One region of the Hymenobacter weizhouensis genome, then DNA from elsewhere that is predicted to be linked to it. Evidence: riboswitches for the same ligand, from Rfam matches in the RefSeq annotation. Region 1 holds a riboswitch; each other region holds the start of a gene.
The links. A riboswitch is a leader RNA that binds a small molecule or an ion and turns the genes downstream of it on or off. The one in region 1 is predicted to bind S-adenosylmethionine.
Positions count from the first base shown of each region.

Region 2: it holds a riboswitch for S-adenosylmethionine, as region 1 does, so the genes downstream of both, OIS53_RS06720 (amino acid permease) here and metH (methionine synthase) in region 1, are expected to answer to the same signal.
Region 3: it holds a riboswitch for S-adenosylmethionine, as region 1 does, so the genes downstream of both, OIS53_RS06655 (phosphoadenylyl-sulfate reductase) here and metH (methionine synthase) in region 1, are expected to answer to the same signal.
Region 4: it holds a riboswitch for S-adenosylmethionine, as region 1 does, so the genes downstream of both, OIS53_RS17445 (O-acetylhomoserine aminocarboxypropyltransferase/cysteine synthase family protein) here and metH (methionine synthase) in region 1, are expected to answer to the same signal.

Region 1 is NZ_CP110139.1:3,773,265-3,778,948, reverse strand. It holds gene OIS53_RS15800 (SDR family oxidoreductase) at 1-339, opposite strand, end outside; gene OIS53_RS15795 (winged helix-turn-helix transcriptional regulator) at 485-880, shown strand; gene OIS53_RS15790 (PA14 domain-containing protein) at 984-2,732, opposite strand; SAM riboswitch class I at 3,043-3,155, shown strand; gene metH (methionine synthase) at 3,230-5,684, shown strand, end outside.
Region 2 is NZ_CP110139.1:1,625,136-1,630,819, reverse strand. It holds gene OIS53_RS06740 (IS1/IS1595 family N-terminal zinc-binding domain-containing protein) at 1-223, opposite strand, end outside; gene OIS53_RS06735 (HepT-like ribonuclease domain-containing protein) at 793-981, shown strand; gene OIS53_RS06730 (EcsC family protein) at 985-1,740, shown strand; gene OIS53_RS06725 (hypothetical protein) at 1,803-2,189, opposite strand; SAM riboswitch class I at 2,470-2,583, shown strand; gene OIS53_RS06720 (amino acid permease) at 2,895-4,349, shown strand; gene OIS53_RS06715 (CPBP family intramembrane glutamic endopeptidase) at 4,502-5,344, shown strand; gene OIS53_RS06710 (hypothetical protein) at 5,398-5,684, shown strand, end outside.
Region 3 is NZ_CP110139.1:1,607,731-1,613,414, forward strand. It holds gene OIS53_RS06650 (lipopolysaccharide biosynthesis protein) at 1-1,199, shown strand, start outside; SAM riboswitch class I at 1,409-1,500, shown strand; gene OIS53_RS06655 (phosphoadenylyl-sulfate reductase) at 1,825-2,601, shown strand; gene cysD (sulfate adenylyltransferase subunit CysD) at 2,817-3,722, shown strand; gene OIS53_RS06665 (sulfate adenylyltransferase subunit 1) at 3,856-5,148, shown strand; gene cobA (uroporphyrinogen-III C-methyltransferase) at 5,355-5,684, shown strand, end outside.
Region 4 is NZ_CP110139.1:4,206,209-4,211,892, reverse strand. It holds gene OIS53_RS17465 (hypothetical protein) at 1-389, shown strand, start outside; gene OIS53_RS17460 (hypothetical protein) at 429-926, shown strand; gene OIS53_RS17455 (lipocalin family protein) at 1,282-1,698, opposite strand; gene OIS53_RS17450 (LysM peptidoglycan-binding domain-containing protein) at 1,930-2,232, shown strand; SAM riboswitch class I at 2,521-2,634, shown strand; gene OIS53_RS17445 (O-acetylhomoserine aminocarboxypropyltransferase/cysteine synthase family protein) at 3,010-4,395, shown strand; gene OIS53_RS17440 (homoserine O-acetyltransferase family protein) at 4,809-5,684, shown strand, end outside.

The DNA.
Region 1 (5,684 bases):
CTTCACATTGATGTCGAAAACCTCGTCGTACAGCTCCTCGGTGCTATCCTGCAAGGAGCCGCCCTTGAAGATGCCGGCGTTGACGAACACCACGTCGAGGCGGCCAAACCGGGCCCGAATCTGCTCGAACAGGGCCGCGAGGTCGGGCAGGCTGCCCACGTCGGTGCGCACGGCCAGGGCCGCCGGGCCCAGCTCGGCTACGGCGGCATCGAGGGTGGCCTGGTCGCGGCCGGTGATGATGACCTGGGCGCCTTCCTGGACGAACAGCCGGGCCGTAGCCAGGCCAATGCCGCTGTTGCCGCCCGTAATCAGGGCAATTTTTCCGGTGAGCTTGCTCATAGTATACAGTGGGGTATGTGGCCTGCACCGGGGTGGTGCAGGGCGTTGTAAAGGTGAGCCAAGCAGGATACTTTTGTCAAGTAGGTACCCGAAAGTAAGGCCAGTACCTTTTAGTAACTGATACTGATAATCAACAGCTTATTTTATGAAGAAGACCAAGAAAGCTCCTGTCTGTGCCATTACGGCGGCCCTGGATGTGCTGGGTGGCAAGTGGAAGGTGTTCATTCTCTCGGCCCTGGCCCAGCGCGGCACCCTGCGCTTTGGGGAGTTGCAGCGCCAGATTCCGCGCGTGACGCAGAAGATGCTGACCCAGCAGCTGCGGGAGCTGGAAGACGCCGGCCTGGTCCACCGCCGCATCTACGCCGAGGTGCCGCCCCGCGTCGAGTACTCGCTCACGCCCCACGGCCTCACCCTGCGCCCCGTGCTAACCTCCCTCCGCGACTGGGGACAGCTGCATCAGCAGGTGCTGGGTGAGCCCACCGCCCCCACGCCCTGCGCGGTAGCCGAAATACCGGCAGTTGCCGAGCCGGCAGAGGTGTAGCCCCATTTGGCATTACTTCCACGGTGTACCATCGCAGCTCGGAGGTCCCTCTAGGCTGCGGAGCTGATCTAGCACTGTAGCATACAAGTTCTTGGCCGCCTGGCTACTGCACCACCACTTCCACGCGGCGGTTGCGGGGGCGCTGCTGCGGGTCGCGGTTGTCGGCCACGGGGCGGGTGCCGCCGTAGCCGCGGGCCGTGAGGCGCACCGAGTCGATGCCCTGCCCGATGAGGTAGCGGCGCACCACGCGGGCCCGCTGCTCGGAGAGGCGCAGGTTCAGGCGCGGCTCCCCCACGTTGTCGGTGTGGCCAGCTATTTCCAGGCGCAACTGGGGTTGCGCGGTCAGGGTGCGGGCCAGGGCGTCGAGCACGGGCCGTGACGCCGGCAGCAGGGAGGCGGTGCTCTGGGTGAAGTAGAGGTTAGGCAGCGTCACGGCGGCCCCGCGGCTCAGAGCACTCAGGTCAGGCAGCATGGTATCGGGCACCACGGGTGCGGGGCGCGGCCCCGTGACCACCGGACGCGGCCGAGCGGCCGGCTGGAGCCTCGCGGGCGGAGCCGGCCGGGGAGTTCTGGCGGCCACGGCTGGCTTGGGAGGCAAGGCCAGTCGGCTCGGCCGCACCGGCTGAGCAGCTGCTACGGGTGGCTCGGGCAGGGGCCGCGGCAGCTCGGGGTACAGCAGCTGCTGGGGCACCACGGTGAGGCGCCGCCCCTTGGCCGCCGCAAACGCCTGTTCCAGCGTGGTAGGCCGGCCCAGCTCCGCCGGCCGCGCCCACGACAGCACTGCCCGCGACACGCGGCCCCGCACGTTTTTATAGGCCACATCAACCGCGTACAACTTGCCGGCCTCGTAGTACTGCGCCACATCCACGGGAATTACGCCGTTGTTGGGGCCGAAGAACTCCGGTTCATACTTCTCCATGCTCAGGATGTCCTCGCCGGCAAGGCGGACGTCGTGGGCGTCGTCCCACTCGGTGTGCAGCACGTACACGCCCGTTTCGGGGGCCCGCACGTAGCCGGTGTAGCGCACCGAGAAGCCCTGGCCCGGCACGCCGGGGGCGGGCGGCGCCCCCTGCCACGTGGCACTCAGCACCGGCTCTACGCGGCTGTGCACGGCCGGGCCCCGCACCGAACCCGCGTAGTAGGTGGCCCGTAGCCCGATGCCGGCCGGCAGCTTGCCCGCCACCGCCACGCCCGCGCTGGGCTTCACGGGAGTGCGGGTGGTAGCTTCCGCCCGGCTCGCAGGCGGCCCCGCCACAATGCCAACAGTGCCGCCCGACGCGGGAGGCGTCGACTTAGGCGGCCCCAGAGGTGTGGCGGTGGTAGGCAGGGCTACGGTGAAGTGGCGGGCTGCAATGGCCTCCGGAGCAGCTTTGGGGGCGGAAGGCCGGGTCCAGCCCAAAAAGGCGCGAGTGTGGCGGCTGCCCTGAAAATACTCTACCCGCACCGAGTAGTAGCGGCCGGCGGTGAGGCGCATAGGCGCCGAGGCACTCATGGTAGGCTGGTAGCGCCACTCATTCAGCACCTGCCGGCCCCCAATCCAGACCCGCATGCCGTCGTCCACAGTGAGGTGGAAGGTGTAGGTGCCGGTTTCCGGGGCGAGCAGCCAGCCAGTCCAGCGCACTGAAAACGACTCGGGCGGCAGGCCGGGGCCGGGCGCGTCGAAGTCCCAGTTGAAGTCGATGGCCGGGTCGGTGCGGGTCAGCACGCGCCGCTCAAAGTTTTCGCCAGCGTAATAGGTGCCGCGCAGGCCGGTAGCGGGTTTCAGCGGGATTTGGGCTTGGGCTTGAGCACGGAGAGCGAAGGCCAGCAGCAACAGCCCTAGCCAGCAGCAGCGCAGATACGAACGGTTCATATAGCAGAAATAAGATAAAGCGGTTTACACAGTCGTCCAGAGCGCATCAGGCCGTCATGCTTCATCTGGCGTCCGCCCCGCGAAGCATCTCTACTGCTTCGTTGAACGATTGAGTTAGCCAGCGGTAGAGATGCTTCGACTCCGCCTCCGGCTGCGCGGACGCCAGATGGAGCATGACGGTTAGCCTCTAGCGTCGGCAGCAGCAGGACGATTTATCAACTGTATACACCGCCTCGATACATGCTGCGGCAAACCTAGCAACTTCAGGTGAAATTGGATTCCGGGTTGCTGTGCCGTATCTTCGCCCTGTTACTTATCCAGAAAGACCGAGGGATTGGGCCCGATGACGTCTTAGCAACCTGCAACACAACAAGGTGCTAACTCCCATTTCAGCTTCCTTCTGAAGCCGAAAGAAGATAAGTACGGAACCGGCGCTTCCCGCGCGGCTCTTTCTGGATAGGCACTTTTTCGCTGCCGTTTTTCTTAGAAGAGCCGATATGCCAACCCTCGCCGCTTCCGCCACCGCCTCGCCCCTGCACGACATTCTGCGCCAGCGCCTGCTGATTCTGGACGGCGCCATGGGCACCATGATTCAGCGCTACACGCTGGAGGAGGCCGATTTTCGGGGTACGCGCTTCGCGGAGCATCCCAAGCCCCTGCGCGGCAACAACGACCTGCTCAGCCTCACCCGCCCCGACATCATCCGCCAGATTCACGCCGACTACTTTGAAGCCGGCGCCGACATGGTGGAAACCAACACTTTCAGCGGCACCACCATTGCCCAGGCTGATTATGGGCTGGAAGACATTGTCTATGAGCTGAATTACGAGTCGGCGCGCCTGGCGCGCGAGGTGGCCGACGAGTTTACGGCCCGCACCCCCGACAAGCCCCGCTTCGTAGCCGGGGCCATTGGGCCCACCAACCGCACGGCCTCCCTTTCGCCCGACGTCAACCGCCCCGGCTTCCGGGCCGTAACCTTCGATGAGCTGGCCACCGCCTACCACGAGCAGGTGCGCGGCCTCGTAGACGGCGGCTCCGACGCCCTGCTCATCGAAACCATCTTCGACACGCTGAACGCCAAGGCCGCGCTGTACGCCGTGCAGCAGTTCTTCGACGAAGGCGGCCGGCCGGTGCCGGTCATGATTTCGGGCACCATCACCGACGCCTCCGGCCGCACGCTCTCCGGCCAGACGGTAGAGGCCTTCTGGAATTCCATTCGCCACCTGCCCCTGCTCAGCGTGGGCCTCAACTGCGCCCTCGGCGCCGACCAGCTCAAGGTCTACATCAAAGAGCTAAGCCGCCTGGCCGACGTGCACATTTCGGCCTACCCCAACGCCGGCCTGCCTAACGCCTTCGGCGGCTACGACGAGTCGGCCCAGGAATTCGCCGCCGTAGTGGAAGGCTACCTCAAAGACGGCCTCGTGACGGTGGTGGGCGGCTGCTGCGGCACCACGCCCCAGCACATTGCGGAACTGAGCCGACTGGCGGAGCGGTACAGACCCAGGACATTGGCCTCACGGGTAGCCTCACCCCCTAGCCCCCTCTCCTTCAGAGAGGAGGGACTAGTTCTAGAATCTAGCTCTAGCAAACTAGAAACTAGTCCCCCCTCTCTGAAGGAGAGGGGGCTAGGGGGTGAGGCTACCCGTCTCGCCGGCCTTGAGCCGTTCAACATTACCCCCAACAGCTTGTTTGTTAACGTGGGCGAGCGGTGCAACGTGACGGGCAGCCGGGCGTTTGCGCGGCTCGTCCGGACCGGCAACTACGAGGCGGCCCTGCAAGTGGCCCGCGACCAGGTGGAGGGCGGCGCCCAGGTGCTCGACGTGAACATGGACGAAGGCATGCTCGACTCGGAGCAGGCCATGACGACGTTTCTGCACCTGATTGCCTCGGAGCCCGACATTGCCCGCGTGCCCATCATGCTCGACTCCTCGAAGTGGAGCGTGCTGGAAGCCGGCCTCAAGTGCGTGCAGGGCAAGAGCATCGTCAACTCGATTTCCCTGAAAGAAGGCGAAGAAGCCTTCAAAGAACACGCCCACAAAGTGCGCCAGTACGGGGCCGCCGTGGTGGTCATGGCCTTCGACGAAACCGGCCAGGCGGATACGTTTGAGCGGAAAATCGAGGTGTGCAAACGGTCGTATGACATCCTGGTGAATGAAGTCGGCTTCCCGGCCGAGGACATCATCTTCGACCCCAACATCCTCACCGTGGGCACCGGCATCGAGGAGCACCGCGGCTATGCCCTGGACTTTATCGAAGCCGTGCGCTGGATCAAGCAGAACCTGCCCGGCGCCCTCACCAGCGGGGGCATCAGCAACATCAGCTTCTCGTTCCGCGGCAACGACGTGGTGCGCGAGGCCATGCACTCGGCCTTCCTCTACCACGCCATCCGGGCCGGCCTCGACATGGGCATCGTGAACCCCGGCCAGCTGGCCGTGTACGATGAGGTGCCCCAGGACCTGCTGGAGCTGGTGGAAGACGTGCTCCTCAACCGCCGCCCCGACGCCACCGAGCGGCTCGTGGACTTCGCCGAAACCGTGAAGCAGAAGGACAAGGTGGAGGTAGTAGCCGACGCCTGGCGCAGTCTACCGGTGGCCGAGCGTTTGCAACACGCTTTGGTGAAGGGCATTACGGAGTTTATCGAGGAAGACACCGAGGAGGTACGCCGCCAGGTGGGCCGCCCGCTCGACGTGATTGAGGGGCCATTGATGGCGGGCATGAACGTGGTGGGTGACCTGTTTGGGGCGGGCAAGATGTTTTTGCCCCAGGTGGTGAAGTCGGCGCGGGTGATGAAGAAGGCGGTGGCCTACCTGGAGCCTTATCTGCAAGCTGAAAAGGAAGGCTCCGAGCGGCAGACGGCCGGCAAAATCCTGCTGGCCACGGTGAAGGGCGATGTGCACGACATCGGCAAGAACATCGTGGGCGTGGTGCTGGCCTGCAACAACTTCGACATCG
Region 2 (5,684 bases), 2.1 Mb from region 1:
TGCGCGCCACGCCCGTCAGGCGCACGATGGCCCGCTGCGAGACGCGCTCGACTAGCAGTTTTTCCACGTGGGCGTACTGCGCCGCTTTGCGCGGAGCGGCCGGGTGCAAGGCCGCTTGGTGGCGGCAGTTCAGGCACCGATACTTGGCCTTGCCGTGGCTATGGCCGTTCTTACGCAAGGCTGTGCTGCCACATTTGGCGCAGGTGAGCGTTGTTTGAAGCATCGCCTAAGGTAGCAAAACCACGCTTTAGACCACCGCCAAAAGTTGCTTGTGAAAATTCTTTGCGCAGGGCTTGTTCTGAGTAGAGTGTCCCGGCACGATTGGGTATTATTAGGTGGTTATCTACTCTTCGTATTTGGTGGATACGTGCTAAACTATTTCAACTATGTGTTAAATAGTAGTTCGGGTGCTTTTATACAGGTACATGCTGCTTATTATTATGCGGTGAGCTATATCATAGCGCAGCTATTAGTTTCCTCCGTTTTAGTAGATCGACTGCGCAACGTAACAGTTTCGGCACTGTGGCTTCTGATAACGGGCGTTCTGAGTTTACTTAATCCTACAGCTGCCATTTTACCGCTATTAGCTTTCGGACTGTATCACATAATCCGGGCCTTGTTCTGGCGAAAATACTCGCGAGAATTCGTACCGAGCACAATGTCGAAATATGGAGTTGTCAGAACAATTTCACCGACCAATATTACAGTTGATGACATACGGTATATGAAGTGGCTTTTCTACGCGGGTACGATGTCATTTCAGGTATACGTTGCTGTATTGATTTTACTACGATGACCAGCACGTACAGCTACCAAGTCCGCGTCGAGCCTCACGCTTGGCAGCAACAGATGGTGGACTTCCGCAACCGTCTGATCCATTCGTACGACAACATTGACGACGTAATTGTATGGGCCATCCTGAAACGGCATTTGCCGGTACTGAAAGCTGACGTGCAGCGCCAGTTGCAGGAACCAGAATAGCTTATGCCATCAACTTTCGAAAGCTACGACCACACCATCCGGGCTGAACTGGCGGCCTGGCAGCGGCAGATGCAGCGGCCCCCGACGCTGGTGAACCGCCTAACGCGGCGGGTACAGGCCCGGCTGAATGCCTTGCTGCCGGAAAAGGTGCATCAGGCCATTACCACAGCTATTCGGGAGATGGTGCGGGGCGTGCTGTTTGGCTCGCAGCATCTTACCGCTAAGCCGCTGCGCGAAGGCACGCTGGCCGAGCGCGAAACGGCCGTGCGCACCCGCATTCGCTATTACCGCAACACGGCCGCCGTGGAAGGTGGCGTAACCGGAGCTGGGGGCCTGCTGCTGGGCCTGGCCGACTTTCCGCTGCTGCTCGGCCTCAAGCTCAAGCTGCTCTTCGATATAGCCGCCCTTTACGGGCACGACGTGCACGATTACGCCGAGCGGGTCTACCTGCTGCACGTGTTTCAATTGGCCTTCAGCGGGCAACACACCCGCAACGACACCTACCGCCGCCTGGCCGACTGGGACGCCTACCGCCACACCCTGCCCCCCGACGTGCAGGAGTTCGACTGGCGCACGTTTCAGCAGGAATACCGCGACTACATCGACCTGGCCAAGCTGGCCCAGCTCGTGCCGGTGATTGGGGCCGCCGTGGGAGCCGTAGCCAACTACAAGCTGCTGGAGCAACTCGGCGAAACCGCCATGAACTGCTACCGCATGCGCTGGTTTGCCAGTGCGCAAGCGGCTGCCACCTCAGAATGACAAAGCCATAAAAAACGCCCCGACGGCGTACGTCGGGGCGTTTTCAGGGAAGCAGCCGGAGCTTAGCTTTTGCCTTGCTGTGGGCTTTGGTGGCGGGCTTTGCGCTTCTGCAGGCGCTCGGCTTGCAGCTGGGTGTACTTGGCATACTGCTCGGCGCTCAGGATTTGCTTGAGCTGGGCGTCGTACTGGGCCCTGGCGGCTTTGCGGGCTTGCTGCTGCTGAATACGGGCCAGGTGCAGCTGCCGTACCTGCTCGGTTTGGGCGGCGCTGAGGCCGAGCTTTTTGGTCAGGTGCTGGGCAGCGCGGTCGGCCTTCTGTTCAGGGGTTTTCGGGGCCTGCTGAGCGCGGGCAGCTTGGGCGGGGCGCTGGGTGGGGGCCGGGGCCGTTTGGGCCGAGGCGACAGTCGCGGCAAACGAGAATGCGGCGAGCAAAACAACAATCTTTTTCATGGCTCTGAGACGGCAGCATATGGGAAAGGTTTAATTCATAAGAAAAGAAATGAACTGCCTACGTAGCGAGCTAAACGGCTTTTAAGTGGCACGAAAGGTAGTCTGAGTGCCAAGCGCTTCTAGTGCTGGCGCGGCAGATAAAATCAAAAAATTCAATTGCCGAATTAAACCTTACCTCCAAAAAATAGTCGGGGCTGGCCGGGCGGGAGGCGGAAGGTTGCACGTCGAGCCGGCCGGACGTAGCTTTGCCGCACCAATTCTTTACCTTATTGAAGGATTGTTTTTATACAGAGGCGCTGAGAGACAGGCTCGCTGAAGCGCCGGCAACCCTCCGCAAGCTGCGGAACGGTGCCCAACCGAAGGTCGGCGCAACTACTCGCTGATCATATAAAAACAAGTTGCCGTGGACATCCCGCCCCGTTTTTTCGCCTCCAGTGTTCCGTGTACTGCCTTCTTGCGTCTGCGCGTAAGCGGCACCTGGTGTTGGCCCGCCGGCTGTTGTTGCTGATGCAGGCGGATAGCTCCCGCTGCGGTGTGCTACGAACGCCGCTCCTCTTTCCCTTGTAAGTTTTTATCCTGCCAGCCACCGCTGCCGAAAGCAGATGGGCTGCGGTACGTGCCAGGAAACAACCGGCTTACCAGCAGCATGGCAGCCGCCACCAATCCGCGAAGTCCGCTTTGCGCCACCCTCTTATACACTGATGTATGCTGAAAAAATCATTGGAACTGCTGCGGCAGGAAGCCGCCGAATCGGGCGCTGGCACGTTGCAACGAACCCTGAACGGCTTTAACCTGATTGCCATTGGCATTGGGGTGATTATCGGGGCGGGGCTGTTTTCCCTCACGGGCCTGGCCGCCGCCAACAACGCCGGGCCGGCCGTTACGCTGTCGTTTATGGTGGCGGCCGTAGGGTGCGCGTTTTCGGCCTTGTGCTACGCCGAGTTTGCCGCCATGGTGCCGGTGGCCGGCTCAGCCTACACCTACGCCTACGCCACCATGGGCGAGCTGTTCGCCTGGATTATCGGCTGGGACCTGATTCTGGAGTACTCGGTGGGTGCGGCGGCGGTGGCCATCAGCTGGTCGCAGTACCTGGTGAAGTTTCTCAGCAAGTACGACGTCTACCTGCCCCCGCAGCTGGTGATGTCGCCGTTTGAAACGGCCGCCCTGGCCGATGGCAGCACGGTGCGCGGACTGCTGAACGTGCCGGCCATGCTCATCGTGGCCGCCATTACTTTGGTTGTAGTGCGCGGCACGCGGGGCTCGGCCTGGTTCAACGCCCTGGTCGTGACCCTGAAGGTGTCGGTGGTGCTGGTGTTTATTGCCCTGGGCTGGCAGTACATCGACCCCGCCAACTACCAGCCCTACATCCCGCAGAACACGGGCGTGTTTGGGGAGTTTGGCTGGAGCGGCATTTTGCGCGGGGCCGGGGTGGTGTTTTTCGTGTTCATCGGCTTCGACATTGTGGCGACGATGGCCCAGGAAACCAAGAATCCGCAGCGCAACATGCCCATCGGCATCATCGGCTCCCTGCTGATTTGCACGGTGCTATTCGTGCTGTTTGGGCACGTGCTTACGGGCCTGGCCCACTACACCGAGTTCAAGGACAGCGCCGCGCCCGTAGCCATTGCCATCGAAAAGACGCCCTACGCCTGGCTGGCCTCGGCCGTGATTCTGGCCATCATCATCGGGTACACGTCGGTGATTCTGGTGGATTTGCTGGGGCAGACGCGGGTGTTTTTCGCCATGGCCAAGGACGGCCTGCTGCCACCGGTGTTTGCGCGGGTGCACGAGCGGTTTCACACGCCCCTGCAATCGGGGCTGCTGCTAGGCTTGTTCATTGCTCTGTTTGCCGGCTTCGTGCCCATTGCCGTGGTGGGCGAAATGACCAGCATTGGCACGCTGCTGGCTTTCGTGATGGTGTGCCTGGGCGTGCTCATCATGCGCAAAAAGGAGCCCGACGCCCCGCGCGGATTCCGCACGCCCTGGGTGCCGGTGGTGCCCGTTCTGGGCATCCTGACCTGCCTGCTGATGATGGCCTCCCTGCCCCTGGACACGTGGATTCGGCTGGCTGTGTGGCTGGCCCTGGGACTGGCCATCTACTACGGCTACGGCCGCAAGCATAGCAAGCTGCGGCAGGAGCAGCTTCGGCAGCCGGCCTAACTCCGCGCCGCCGAAGGGCTAAGGGCTGTTGCAACCCTCTTCATATGCATGCAACTGCAAAACCCAACAGCCGGAGCCGTAAGGTGCCGGCTATTGGGTTTTGTGCACACTACCGAATAGCTTGCAGGCTCAGTATGTAACCTGATTTATCCATGGAAATCACTGCTTCGGAGATGCCTGTCTCCGCTGCCCGCCCCGAGCCGGCATATCCAACCATCAAGGAAAGCTGGGGCGCGTTTGGGTGGTTCTTGCTTATCATGCTGGTGGTTAGCCTACCGGTTTTTATCATTTTCAATGAAGTCATTCACCGCAAGTCAGTGGTAGTCAGTTCTGTGGCGACTGTGGCAGGGCAGGTGGCAACCATTGGTTTTTTGCTCTGGCGCTACCGCCAACGACAACCCCCGCTACAGGTACTGGGCACGGTGCCCACTAGCGTGTATGCGGCCTTGCCGGCGGTTGTACTGGCTCAGGTATTACTGCGCTCTACCATACAGTACTTGCACTTGCCAAACTGGATGGAAGAAGCGTTTCGGCATCTGGAAGCGCAGCCTGTACTGGCCTTTCTGATGGTTGGAATAAGCGCCCCAATACTAGAGGAGGTGTTATTTCGGGGAATATTGCTGACGGGACTGCTGCGTAACTATCGGCCCTGGGTCGCCATAGCGCAGTCGGCACTGCTGTTTGGCTTGTTTCACCTTAATCCGGTGCAAATTGTGTCAGCTGGATTGATGGGACTCTTACTCGGCTGGCTCTACTATCGCACTCATTCGCTGCTGCTCTGCATTATGGTGCACGCACTGAACAATCTGCTGGCGTTGTGGGTCATTCTGCATCCCGTGACCAAGCGCATGGATGGTGCGCACAATCTATTCGCCTCGCCCTGGCACTACGCCGGGGCTGTGGCGCTAAGCGCCCTGGTGCTGGCGGGGCTGCTGTGGCAGGTGCAGCGGGCTACGGCGCCGCCGCCGGGGCCGGTAGCAGCGGAAGAAGCCTAAAATATAGTGCAACGGGGATGGAGCCTTCAGCCTCTTCTCCGAAACAGCTTGTTATGCGTTACCTCTATCCTGCTGCTGTGCTGGGAGCCGCCGTGGCCCTGGCCGCCTGCACCAGCACCACCCACAATGTAGTGCCGGGCGTGGGCCCCGTGACTACCCGCGAAGCCTATCCCGTGCCGGAGCGCGCTGGCACCCTGAACAGCATAGAACTGCCGGCCGAGCTGCGCACCAGTCTGGAAGACTACCGGCGCCGCACCGGGCAGTGGCCCCAAACCACCCGTGCCCTGGAACAGGAGTCGGAGCGGGGCCGCGTGGCGCTGTGGGCCATGAAGCGCCGGGG
Region 3 (5,684 bases), 2.2 Mb from region 1:
TGGTGGTAGCCGCCCTGTACTTTCTGGGTGAGCCCCTGGTTCTCAGCTTGTATGAAACCGATGCGGCGCTGCTGGGTTCGTTCTACACCTGGGGGGCCGTGCTGGCCTTGTTCACGCTGCTGTATTCCTTGCAGGATGCCTACCTGAAAGCCCTGTTTCACACGGCGTTTTCCTCGTTTGTGCAGGACATCCTGCTGCGGGTGCTCATCGTGAGCGGGGCCCTGCTGCTGGCGGGCGGCTACCTGTCGTTTCGGGGGTACGTGCTGTGGTTTGTGGGGGCCAACGGGCTGCTGCTGCTGCTGCTTACGGGCTATGTGGCGGCCATCGGGGAGCTGCACCTGCGGCCCACGCGGCAAGTGCTGGCCGTGCGGCCCGTGCGGGAGCTGCTGAGCGTGGGCGCTTTTACCCTGCTCAGCTCCCTGTCAGGCACCATCATCATGTACATCGACATGCTTATGGTGGGGGCGCAGGTAAATCTGGCGGCGGCCGGCATTTATCAGGTGGCATTTTATATCAGCACGGCGCTGGCTATTCCGGCCCGCTCCCTCAACAAGATTGCCTTTCCGCTGCTGGCCGACTACTGGAAGCAGCAGGACCTGCCCCGCATGGCCGACTTCTACCGCCGCACTACCCGCCTGAACACGCTGGTGGGCTGCCTGCTGGCCCTGGGCATCGGCCTCAATCTGGACTTTATCTACTCGCTCATGCGGGCCGACTACGCCCAGGGCACCACTGTGGTCCTGCTCCTGCTCGGCAGCCGCCTCTTCGACAGCATCACCGGCGTCAACGGCCTCATCGTCGTCACCTCGCCCCGCTACCGCTTCGACCTGATTTTCAATACCTGCCTGGCCGTGCTGACCGTGGTGCTCAACGCCGTGCTGATTCCGCGCCTGGGCCTGATGGGTGCGGCTGTGGCGGCCGTGGCAGCCCAGGTCAGCATCAACCTGGCCCGCACCTGGTTTGTGTGGCACAGCTACCGCATGCAGCCCTTCACTTGGCGCATTCCGCTCATCCTGCTGATTGCCGCCACCGCGGGCTTCCTGGCGTGGTTGGTACCGGCCCAGGCCTCGCCCCTGCTCACCATGCTGCTGCGCTCCACGGTGCTGACGGCCGTGTACGCCGGGCTGGTGCTAGCCACCAACGCCGCCCCCGAAGCCACAGCCCTGTTGCGGCAGCTATGGGCGCGCGTGTGCCGCTAAAGACGCAGCGGGCAGAGCAAAAATCCGCCACAAACAAAGTATGCGCGTTTTGGCTTTTAGGCGCCTAGTATCTAGCATTTCACTGATTTACAGCGGTGTATCATCTTTAACACAACTTACTGCCAGTAACTATTCATTTAAAAATTTGGAAGTATAAAATTCTGGCTGCTACCTTTAGGGCACCAATTCTTTACCCCACTGAAGGATTGTTTTTATACAGAGGCGTGGAGAGACAGGCTCGACGAAACGCCGGCAACCAGCGGAAGCTCTGCAACGGTGCCAAGTCCTGACCATATAAAAACAACAACGCCGTGAAACCCTTTCACACCACCGCTGCTCCCGCATTCGTCACCTCCCCCGCCGTACAGCATGGGTGTTGTGGTATGCTGTGCATGGCGTGTTGTTGTTAGGGCCCCCGCTTTCCTTCTTTTTTGCTGGTAGTGTGCTGATACTAAGCCTGCTGGTGCGCGTAGCTGCGTAGCCCGGCCGTTCACACTCCCGCGCCTTTCGCCCCTGCTGTTTCTGTTGTAGCCGCGCTGTGCGCGGCCCCAGCCGATTTCAGCTTTCGGGGGCCATGTCTGGCCGGAACTCGCCCCTGGTGGCGCCTTCCACTCCCCCTTTGTTTATGTCCGCAGTAGCAGAAGCTACGCCGGCCGTCCATGCCTTGCTGGACGAGCTGCGTCCCCGCCTCACGCAGGCGTCGGCTCTGGACCGCCTGCGCCTCGTGGCCGAGCGGTATCCGGGGCAGGCGGTGTTTTCCACTTCCTTCGGGCTGGAAGACCAGATACTCAGCCACCTGATTTTCGCCCACGACCTGCCCATCGAGGTATTCACCCTCGACACGGGCCGTAATTTTCAGGAAACCTACGCCACCTGGAATAAGACGCTGCTCAAGTACGGCAAGTCCATTCAGGTGTACTTCCCGCAGCAAGAGGCCGTGGAAAGCCTGCTGCTCAGCAAAGGCCCCAATTCCTTTTACAACAGCGTGGAAAACCGCAAGGAGTGCTGCCACATCCGCAAGGTGGAACCACTGAACCGAGCCCTGGCGGGCCGCCCGGCCTGGGTAACCGGCATTCGGGCCGAACAGTCGCAGAACCGGCAGACCATGGAGCCGGTGGAGTGGGACGCGGCGCATAACCTCATTAAGATTCATCCGCTGTTCGACTGGACCTGGGAGCAGGCCCTGGCTTTCGTGCAGGAGCATGGCGTGCCCGTCAATCCGCTGCACCAGCAGGGTTTTGTGAGCATAGGGTGTGCGCCCTGCACCCGTGCCATCCGGCCGGGCGAGGACTTCCGGGCCGGGCGCTGGTGGTGGGAAGACCTGTCGGCCAAGGAATGCGGCCTGCACGCCACGCACAACGGCCCCGACCCGGTGGTGGAGCCGGTGCCTGCTTCCGGTTGAAAGCCGCAGCATGCAGAACGTCATGCTGAGCGCAGCCGGAGGCGAAGTCGAAGCATCTCTCCCGCTTCGTTGAACAAGCGTCAGGAGTTAGCCAGAGGTAGAGATGCTTCGACAAGCTCAGCATGACGGTTACCACTAAACAGTATTTCTCCGGCCTGGCCGGGCTTTTTTCAGCCAGAAACTCCTGGCGCCGAACAAGCTAAAGCGTGTTCTACATGACTCAATTTGATTATCTCGACCGGCTTGAAGCCGAAGCCATTCACATTCTGCGCGAAGTAGCCGGGCAGTTTGAGCGGCCTGCCCTGCTGTTTTCGGGCGGCAAAGACTCTATTGTGCTCACCCGCCTGGCCGAAAAGGCCTTCCGGCCCGGCCGCTTTCCGTTTCCGCTGGTGCACGTGGATACCGGCCACAACTTCCCCGAGGTGCTGGCTTACCGCGACGAGCTGGCCGCCCGCCTGGGCGAGTGGCTGATTGTGCGCCGCGTCGAGGACACCATCCGGCGCCAGCGCCTGCGCGAGCCGGGCGGCAAGTACCCCAGTCGCAACCCCTTGCAGACCTACACCCTGCTCGAAACCATCGAGGAGTTTGAGTTTGACGCCTGCATCGGCGGGGCCCGCCGCGACGAGGAAAAGGCCCGCGCCAAGGAGCGCATCTTCTCCGTGCGCGACGAGTTTGGGCAGTGGGACCCCAAGCGCCAGCGCCCCGAGCTGTGGAACATCTACAACGGCCGCATTCAGAAGGGCGAAAACGTGCGCGTATTCCCCATCTCGAACTGGACCGAGCTGGACGTGTGGCGCTACATCCAGCGCGAAAACATTGCCTTGCCTGACATCTACTTCGGCCACGAGCGGCGCTGCGTGGTGCTGCCCTCGGGCCAGCTGCTGGGCCTCACCGAGCACCTGCGCCTCGACGAGGACGACGAAATTGTGACCCGGCAGGTGCGCTTCCGCACCGTGGGCGACTCTACCTGCACGGCCGCCGTGGAAAGCTCGGCCGCCACCGTCGAAGACATCATCCAGGACCTGCTGCTGGCCAAGGTAAGTGAGCGGGGCGCCACCCGCCTCGACGACACCATCTCCGAAGCCGGCATGGAAGACCGGAAGCGCAACGGGTATTTCTGATTTAGAAGTGAGATATGAGAGGTGAGAAGTGAGAGTTTTTGGCTTGCCCTTTCCTCATCAGTATTCCTAACTACACCCTCATATTCTTCACCGTCCATCTCACTTTTCACCTCTACCTTCTCACCTCTCCGAAATGGACTTACTTCGATTTATCACTTGCGGCAGCGTGGACGACGGCAAAAGCACGCTGATTGGGCGGCTGCTGTACGATTCTGAGTCGGTGTCGCTGGACGTGCTGGCGGCCCTGGAGAAGCGGCAGGCGTCGGGCGGCACCGTGGATCTGGCCTTGCTGACCGATGGGCTGCGGGCCGAGCGGGAGCAGGGCATTACTATCGACGTGGCTTACAAGTACTTCACCACGCCGCGCCGCAAGTTCATCATCACCGACGCGCCCGGCCACGTGCAGTACACCCGCAACATGGTGACGGGCGCCAGCAACGCCGACCTGGCCATTGTGCTGGTGGATGCCCGCCAGGGCGTAGTTGAGCAAACTCGCCGCCATACCCTGATTGCCGCTCTGCTGGGCATTCGGCACTTCGTGCTGGCCGTGAACAAGATGGACCTGGTAGGCTACGACGAGGCCGTTTTCGCCCGCATTGCCACCGACTACGCCGCCCTCACCACCCACTTCCACCTGCCCGCCGCCACGGCCATTCCGCTCAGCGCCTTGCTCGGCGACAACGTGGTGAAGAAGTCGGCCCAGCTGCCCTGGTACACCGGCCCCAGCCTGCTGGAGCACCTGGAACGCGTGCCCGGCGCCTCCGAAACGGCCGCCGCTTCCCGCTTTCAGGTGCAGTACGTCATCCGGCCCCAGACTGCCGAGCTGCCCGACTACCGCGGCTACGCCGGCCAGGTGCTGAGCGGGCAGTACCGCCGCGGCCAGCGCGTGCGGGTGCTGCCCTCGGGCCTGGAGTCGGAGATTGAAGCCTTGGAAGTAAACCAGCAGGAAGTAGAAACGGCCGTGGCCCCGCAGGCCGTGGTCATCCGGCTGCGCGACGATGTGGACGTGAGCCGCGGCGACTCGCTGGTGCCCGTCAGCAGCGAGGAGGAGCCGACCCTCACGCGGGAGCTGGAAGCTACGCTGTGCTGGATGAGTGAGCAGCCCCTGTGGCCCGGCCGGAAGCTGCTGCTCCAGCACCACGCCGCCCTGGTGAAGGCCGCCGTGCCGGCCATTCTCTACAAGGTGAACGTGCAGACCTTCAACCGCGCCGCCGCCGACTCGGCCCAGCTCAACGACATTGTGCGGGTGCGCCTGAAAACCGCCCAGCCCCTGGCCGTGGACCTCTACCAGCACAACCGCGCCACCGGCTCCTTTATCCTGGTAGACGAGCTGAGCGGCGACACCGTAGCCGCCGGCCTCGTCGAAGCCGCTAACTCGGAGTACTTCACTACTCCGGTTCAGCCGCCGGTGGTGTTTTCAATTTAGAATGTCGTGAAGAACGTCATGCTGAGCTTGCCGAAGCATCTCTCCCGCTTCGTTGCGGATACCTGCTTTGAAGCTAACGATTGAGTTAGCCCCCGGTGGAGATGCTTCGACTGCGCCTCCGGCTGCGCTCAGCATGACCCCTCTTTTTCACTCACCACCTCACTACTCACCACTTCACCATCTCACCACTTCACCATCTCACCACCATGACCACTCCCCGCCTTACCGTTCTTGGCGCTGGTCCCGGCGACCCGGAGCTGCTCACGCTCAAGGGGGCGCGGGTGCTGGCGGAGGCCGACGTGGTGCTCTACGACGCCCTGGCCAACCGCACCCTGCTCGACCACGCCCGCCCCACGGCCCTGCTGGTGCCGGTGGGTAAGCGGCGCGGCATGCGCAGCCACGGGCAGGACGAAATCAACGCCCTCATCGTGGACTATGCCCGCCGCTACGGCCATGTGGTGCGCCTGAAGGGCGGCGACCCGTTCGTGTTCGGGCGGGGCCGCGAGGAAATGCTCTACGCCGAAGCTCACGGCCTG
Region 4 (5,684 bases), 430 kb from region 1:
CGTGGCAGACCTCGTACGCGCGCACCGACTCGCTCAGCCTTATCAGCTACCGCAGCCCCGACCAGGAAACGCTGCTGTGGGTGGCGGCGGTGCGGCCGGTGGCCGGCACAGCTCACGCGGCGAGTCCGGCTTTGCGGCAGCTGCTGCGCCACGTGGGCGTGTACGGCTTCGCGCCCACCTACACTACCGAGCGGGGCCTCGACCGGCTGGAAAGCACGGGCACCTGCTGGCAGGCCGGGCGCGAGCTGCGCTACGAGGTGCGCGTGCTAGGCGACGAAAGCCACCACCTGCTGGTATTCTTTTATCTGACCCCCACGCACACGGCTCTCACCGAGCCGACCTTGCCGGCCTTGCTGCGCCAGCTCACGCCGCCTGCTCTTCACCGCTAAGGCCTTTTGCTTCCTCTCACATTCTTTTTTGCTCTTGCCATGAAAACTTTTCGACTAGTGCTGTTGCTGCTGGCCCTGCCCTGCGCTGCCTGGGCCCAGCAGCTGGAGTGGGTGCGCAACCCCCAATACCGCCTGCAGTACCAGGTGCCCAGCAACTGGCAGCAGGTACGTCAGGCCACCGACACCACCCTGGCCCTCACCCACCTCAGCCCCGACCAAAGCCTGCTCCTGTACATCGGCAAGCTGCAAGGGGCTGCGGCCCGCATGACGCCGGCACAGGCCTTGTTTCACCTCACCGAACAGTTTGGTGTTCCCGTCAACAAGCAGTACGCTACTTCCTACAACGGCATTAAGTTTCTGGAAACCACGGGTATGGGTACCTTGCAAGGCCGGGCCCTGCGCTACGACGCCATGGCTGCCACTCATCAGGGCCACGTGCTGCTCATCTACGTCTCAGCCCCACCCGACGCTTTCTTCACCCACGAGGCCCTGCTCACGTCCATCCTGCACAGCATGGCACCCTACCGAGGCCGATAAGCCAGTGCTGCGCGGCCTCGCAGCCCGGCAGCCTTCACGTTAGGTCAGGTGGCAAGTCCTGGTGTCAGAACAAGGTTGAGGAGCTGTTTTTGCAACGTTGGAGCGAAGTAGAGACGCAAGATTTTGCGTCTCCTCGTTGGACAAAACGCACGCAGGAAGACGCAAAATCTTGCGTCTCTACCTCGTTCAACCAACCTGCTAGCTTAGCCCAGACCGGAGCCTTTTAGTGGTACGATGATTCCGGCCGAAGGTCAGCGTAGTAGCTCCGGTCCTTTATGGCCTCCCACAAAAAAGGCCCCGCTGCGGCTGGCAGCAGGGCTTTTTCGTGTTTTTTGGACTGGGTTTTCCGTCTGTGTTATTCGGTTTCGAGGCGTAGCTCCGAGCCGTCGGTGCCTTTCAGGGTCAGCTTGTCGTCGGTCAGCGTTACCACATCAAAAACGTTGGCGTTGGTAGCGCCGTTGGGAGTCATCGTAATTTTCTTGCCGGCCTGGTCGAAGGTGTACTTGCCGCTTACGGCGCCGGCGTTGGAGCTCATGTTGTACTGGCCGTTGGCGAAGAACGTCACCCGTTCGTCTTCTTCCGAGTCGGTCTGCTTCACTTTGTCGCCGGTAGCGTCCAGCTCCTTGTCGGTTTTCCAGGTTTTGCTGTCTTTGCCGTAGAGCATGTTGACGCCTTCCACCTTGCCTTCTTTGCTGCTGCACGAGGCGGCAAACAGGGAGAGCAGTACCAGTAGGCTGGCCAGGTAGCGAAACGGAGCAGAAATCGTTTTCATGAGATGCGAGAGTTGGGGGTTAGGAGAGTGAAGAGGATGCCGGTCATTCAGCCCTGGGCTGCGGCCGGCTTGCGCCTCTTACGCGGCCTTTTGGCAAGATGTTAAGCTCCTCACTCAGAATTTTGGCTCCTATAACCTATTGCCGTGGCTGGCGTAAGAGGCCCTGACGCCGTGACCATCAGCCAGATGCCCTACGGCCTTCCCCTCCCACTCCTAACTCATTGCACCATCATGGGACTGTTTGACTTCCTCTCGGATAAAGGCGAAAAACAACCGGTTCAGCCCGCCAACCAACCCAAGCCGGCCGGCGGCGCCACCGATTTCTTCGGCAATGCCAACGCCGCCCAGCCGGCTGCCGCGGCCCAAGGCGAAAAGTACACCGTGGTAAGCGGCGACTCGCTGTCGAAAATTGCCAAAAACCACTACGGCGACGCCAGCAAGTGGCACCAGATCTACGATGCCAATAAAAGCATCATCGGCTCCAACCCCGACCACATTGAAGTAGGCCAGGTCCTGACGCTACCCAAGCTGTAAGCTTGCTGGTTTATCTATTCTGAAAAAGCCGCTCATACTGGGCGGCTTTTTTTGTTGGGCCGGGGTGATGCCACGACTTTCTTAATCGTGATGTCACTATCATTGAACGACTTATTTAAGCGTGCAGGAGTCAGCAACGATAGTGGTACCACAAACCCCTCGGGAATCTGGGGCGCCATACCGGTCCAACAAAAAATTTTGCTGACTGCTTGCACTTATCCTTTTCGGGTATACATTTGCATCACCACACCGGTACTCCCCCGCTCGCGGCGGGGCAGTTTGTTTGAGGATTTATACAGAAGCGGCGAGAGAACAGGCTCCGTGACCCGCTGGCAACCTTCGACCGCGCGAAAGGTGCCAATTCCTGCCCGCTCCGGCTCCGGCCGGCGGGACATATAAGCCGAGTACCATGGAAAACTCCTTCGCCTTCGATTACCTGTTCCCGTTTGCTCCGGCTGCTCTGCGCGCCGCTCAGCCAACGGGTTTTTGCGTTGTGCCCCCTGCGGCCCGCACTACCTCCCGAATGCGAATGCGCTGCTGTTGCGGCGCTTGTTGTTGCTGTTGCTAGCCTAAGGCTCTTCGGCGCTCCTCCCCTCTTCCAGCTCTACCCGGCGGTGCCTCCGTGGCCTCCGCTAGGCTCTCCCGCACCCTGCTAGCCCTTATCGCCAGGTTTTCTGGCAGGCTCCGGTGCGGCTCCCGCCACGCTCAGCGTGGCCTTTCAGCTCGTCGCTCACTCCCTCCTTTTTTCCCGTCAACCTTCTCAACATCAGCACCCGTATGTCCACGCAAAGCCTCCACTTCGAAACCCTGCAACTCCACGCCGGCCAGCAGCCCGACCCCGTAACTGGTTCGCGCGCCGTGCCCATTCACCAGACCACCAGCTACGTGTTCAAGAACGCCGAGCATGGGGCCAACCTGTTTGCCCTTAAGGAGTTCGGCAACATCTACACCCGCCTGATGAACCCCACCACCGACGTGTTTGAGCAGCGGGTGGCAGCTCTGGAAGGCGGCGTGGCAGCCTTGGCCGTGTCGTCGGGGCAGGCAGCGCAGTTCATTGCCCTGAACAACATCCTGCAAGCCGGCGACAATTTCGTGAGCACGGCCCACCTGTACGGCGGCACCTACAACCAGTTCAAAGTGGCCTTCAAGCGCCTGGGCATTGAGGTGCGCTTCGCCGACGGGGACCGGCCCGAGAGCTTCGAGCAGCACATCGACCATAATACCAAGGCTATCTACCTGGAAACCATTGGCAACCCTAGCTTCAGCATTCCGGACTTTGAGCGGATTGCCGCCATTGCCGAAAAGCACGACCTGCCGCTGATTGTGGACAACACCTTCGGGGCGGGCGGCTACCTGTTTCGGCCCCTGGAGCACGGCGCCCACATCGTGGTAGAATCGGCTACGAAGTGGATTGGCGGGCACGGCACGAGCATTGGCGGGGTGATTGTGGACGGCGGTACCTACGACTTCGGCAACGGCAAGTATCCGCAGTTTACGGAGCCTTCGGAGGGTTACCACGGGCTGGTGTTCAACGACGTATTCGGCAAGAACGGCCCCTTCGGCAACATTGCCTTCATCATCCGGGCCCGGGTGGAAGGCCTGCGCGACTTCGGCCCCTCGCAGAGCCCGTTCAACTCCTTCCTGCTCCTGCAAGGCCTCGAAACCCTGAGCCTGCGCGTGGAGCGCACCGTGGAAAACGCCCTGCGCATTGCCACCTGGCTGGAGCAGCACCCGCAGGTGGAAGCCGTGAACTACCCTGGCCTGCCGAGCAGCCCCTACTACGCCCTGGCGCAGAAATACCTGAAGCGCGGCTACGGCGGGGTGCTCACCTTCGCCATCCGCGGCACCAAAGACACGGCCACGCAGTTCATCGACAACCTCAAGCTGGTGAGCCACTTGGCCAACGTGGGCGACGCCAAAACGCTTATCATCCAGCCTTCGGCTACCACCCACCAGCAGCTGAGCGAGGAGGAGCAGCGCGCGGCCGGCGTCACACCGACCCTGCTGCGCCTGTCGGTGGGCATCGAGCACTTCGACGACATCCGGGCTGACCTGCAACAAGCCTTCGACGCGGTGCGCGACGCCGCCACCCCGGACGCCGACAGCGGCAGCACCCTGCTGCCCCAACCCGAAATCGAACACGCCGCCACGCTGGAAGTCTAATACCAGGGGGTTGAGAGGCCGGGCGGTTTGGAGAGAGGCTGCCCGGCCGCAGCTTCCAGCACCGCGGCGCGCGGGTGGTGCCCAGGCTTTTGTGAGAGAGGAAGCCTGGTAACCCCACCACCCGCCCACAGCCGGGGCGGAGCCACCTGGCTCCGCCCGCAGGCTTTTGGTTAGACCTGAGACAGTGAGAGGTGAGAAGTGAGACGATGTTCTGGCTGCCCGGCCCTTATCAGTTCTATCCGACTCCATTCTGTTTTTTCATCCTGCTACTTCTTCCAGTTTCCTCATACCCAACCATCTAGAGCTTATCCTAAAGCTAAAAGCTAGAGTTAGAGTCCCCTCTCCTTTTTCGGACAGGGGGTTGGGGGTGAGGCGACTAGAGCTAGAGCCGCCAAGGGGCTCATCATCACACCATGTCCTTAGAAGAACCGCACCTGTTCCTCCTGCCCCGGCCGCTGCGCCTGGAAGGCGGGGCCGTGCTGCCGCACGTGGCCGTGGCCTACCACACCTTCGGCCAGCTCAACCCGGCCCGCGACAATGTGGTGTGGGTGTGCCACGCCCTCACGGCCAACGCCGACGTGCTCAGCTGGTGGCCGGGCCTGTTTGGGGCGGGCTGCCACTTCGACCCTGAGGAGTGCTTTATCGTGTGTGCCAATGTGCTGGGCTCCTGCTACGGCACTACCGGCCCGCTCACACCCGACCCGACTACCGAGCAGCCGCTGTTTCAGCAGTTTCCGCTGGTGACGGTGCGCGACATGGTGGCCGTGCATGAGGCCCTGCGGGAACACCTGGCCCTGCCGCGCATCCACACCCTGATTGGGGGCTCCCTGGGTGGGCAGCAGGCGCTGGAGTGGGCCGTGCAGCGGCCCCAGCTTATCGAAAACCTGGTGCTGCTGGCCACCAACGCCCGGCACTCGGCCTGGGGCATTGCCTTCAACGAGGCCCAGCGCCTGGCCATCTTCGCCGACCCCACCTACCACGCCGCCACGCCCGAAGGCGGCGTGGCGGGCCTACAAGCGGCCCGCGCCGTGGCCCTGCTCAGCTACCGCAGCTACGATGCCTATCAGCGCACCCAAACCCACCCCGACCAGGAAGCCCTCGACGACTTCCGGGCCAGCTCCTACCAGCGCTACCAGGGCCAGAAGCTTGTCAACCGCTTCAATGCCTACGCCTACGTAACCCTGTCCAAAGCCATGGACTCCCACCACATCGGGCGGGGGCGCGGCGGGGTGAGGGCGGCGCTGGGCCGCATCCGGGCCCGCACGCTGGTACTGGGCATCAGCTCCGAC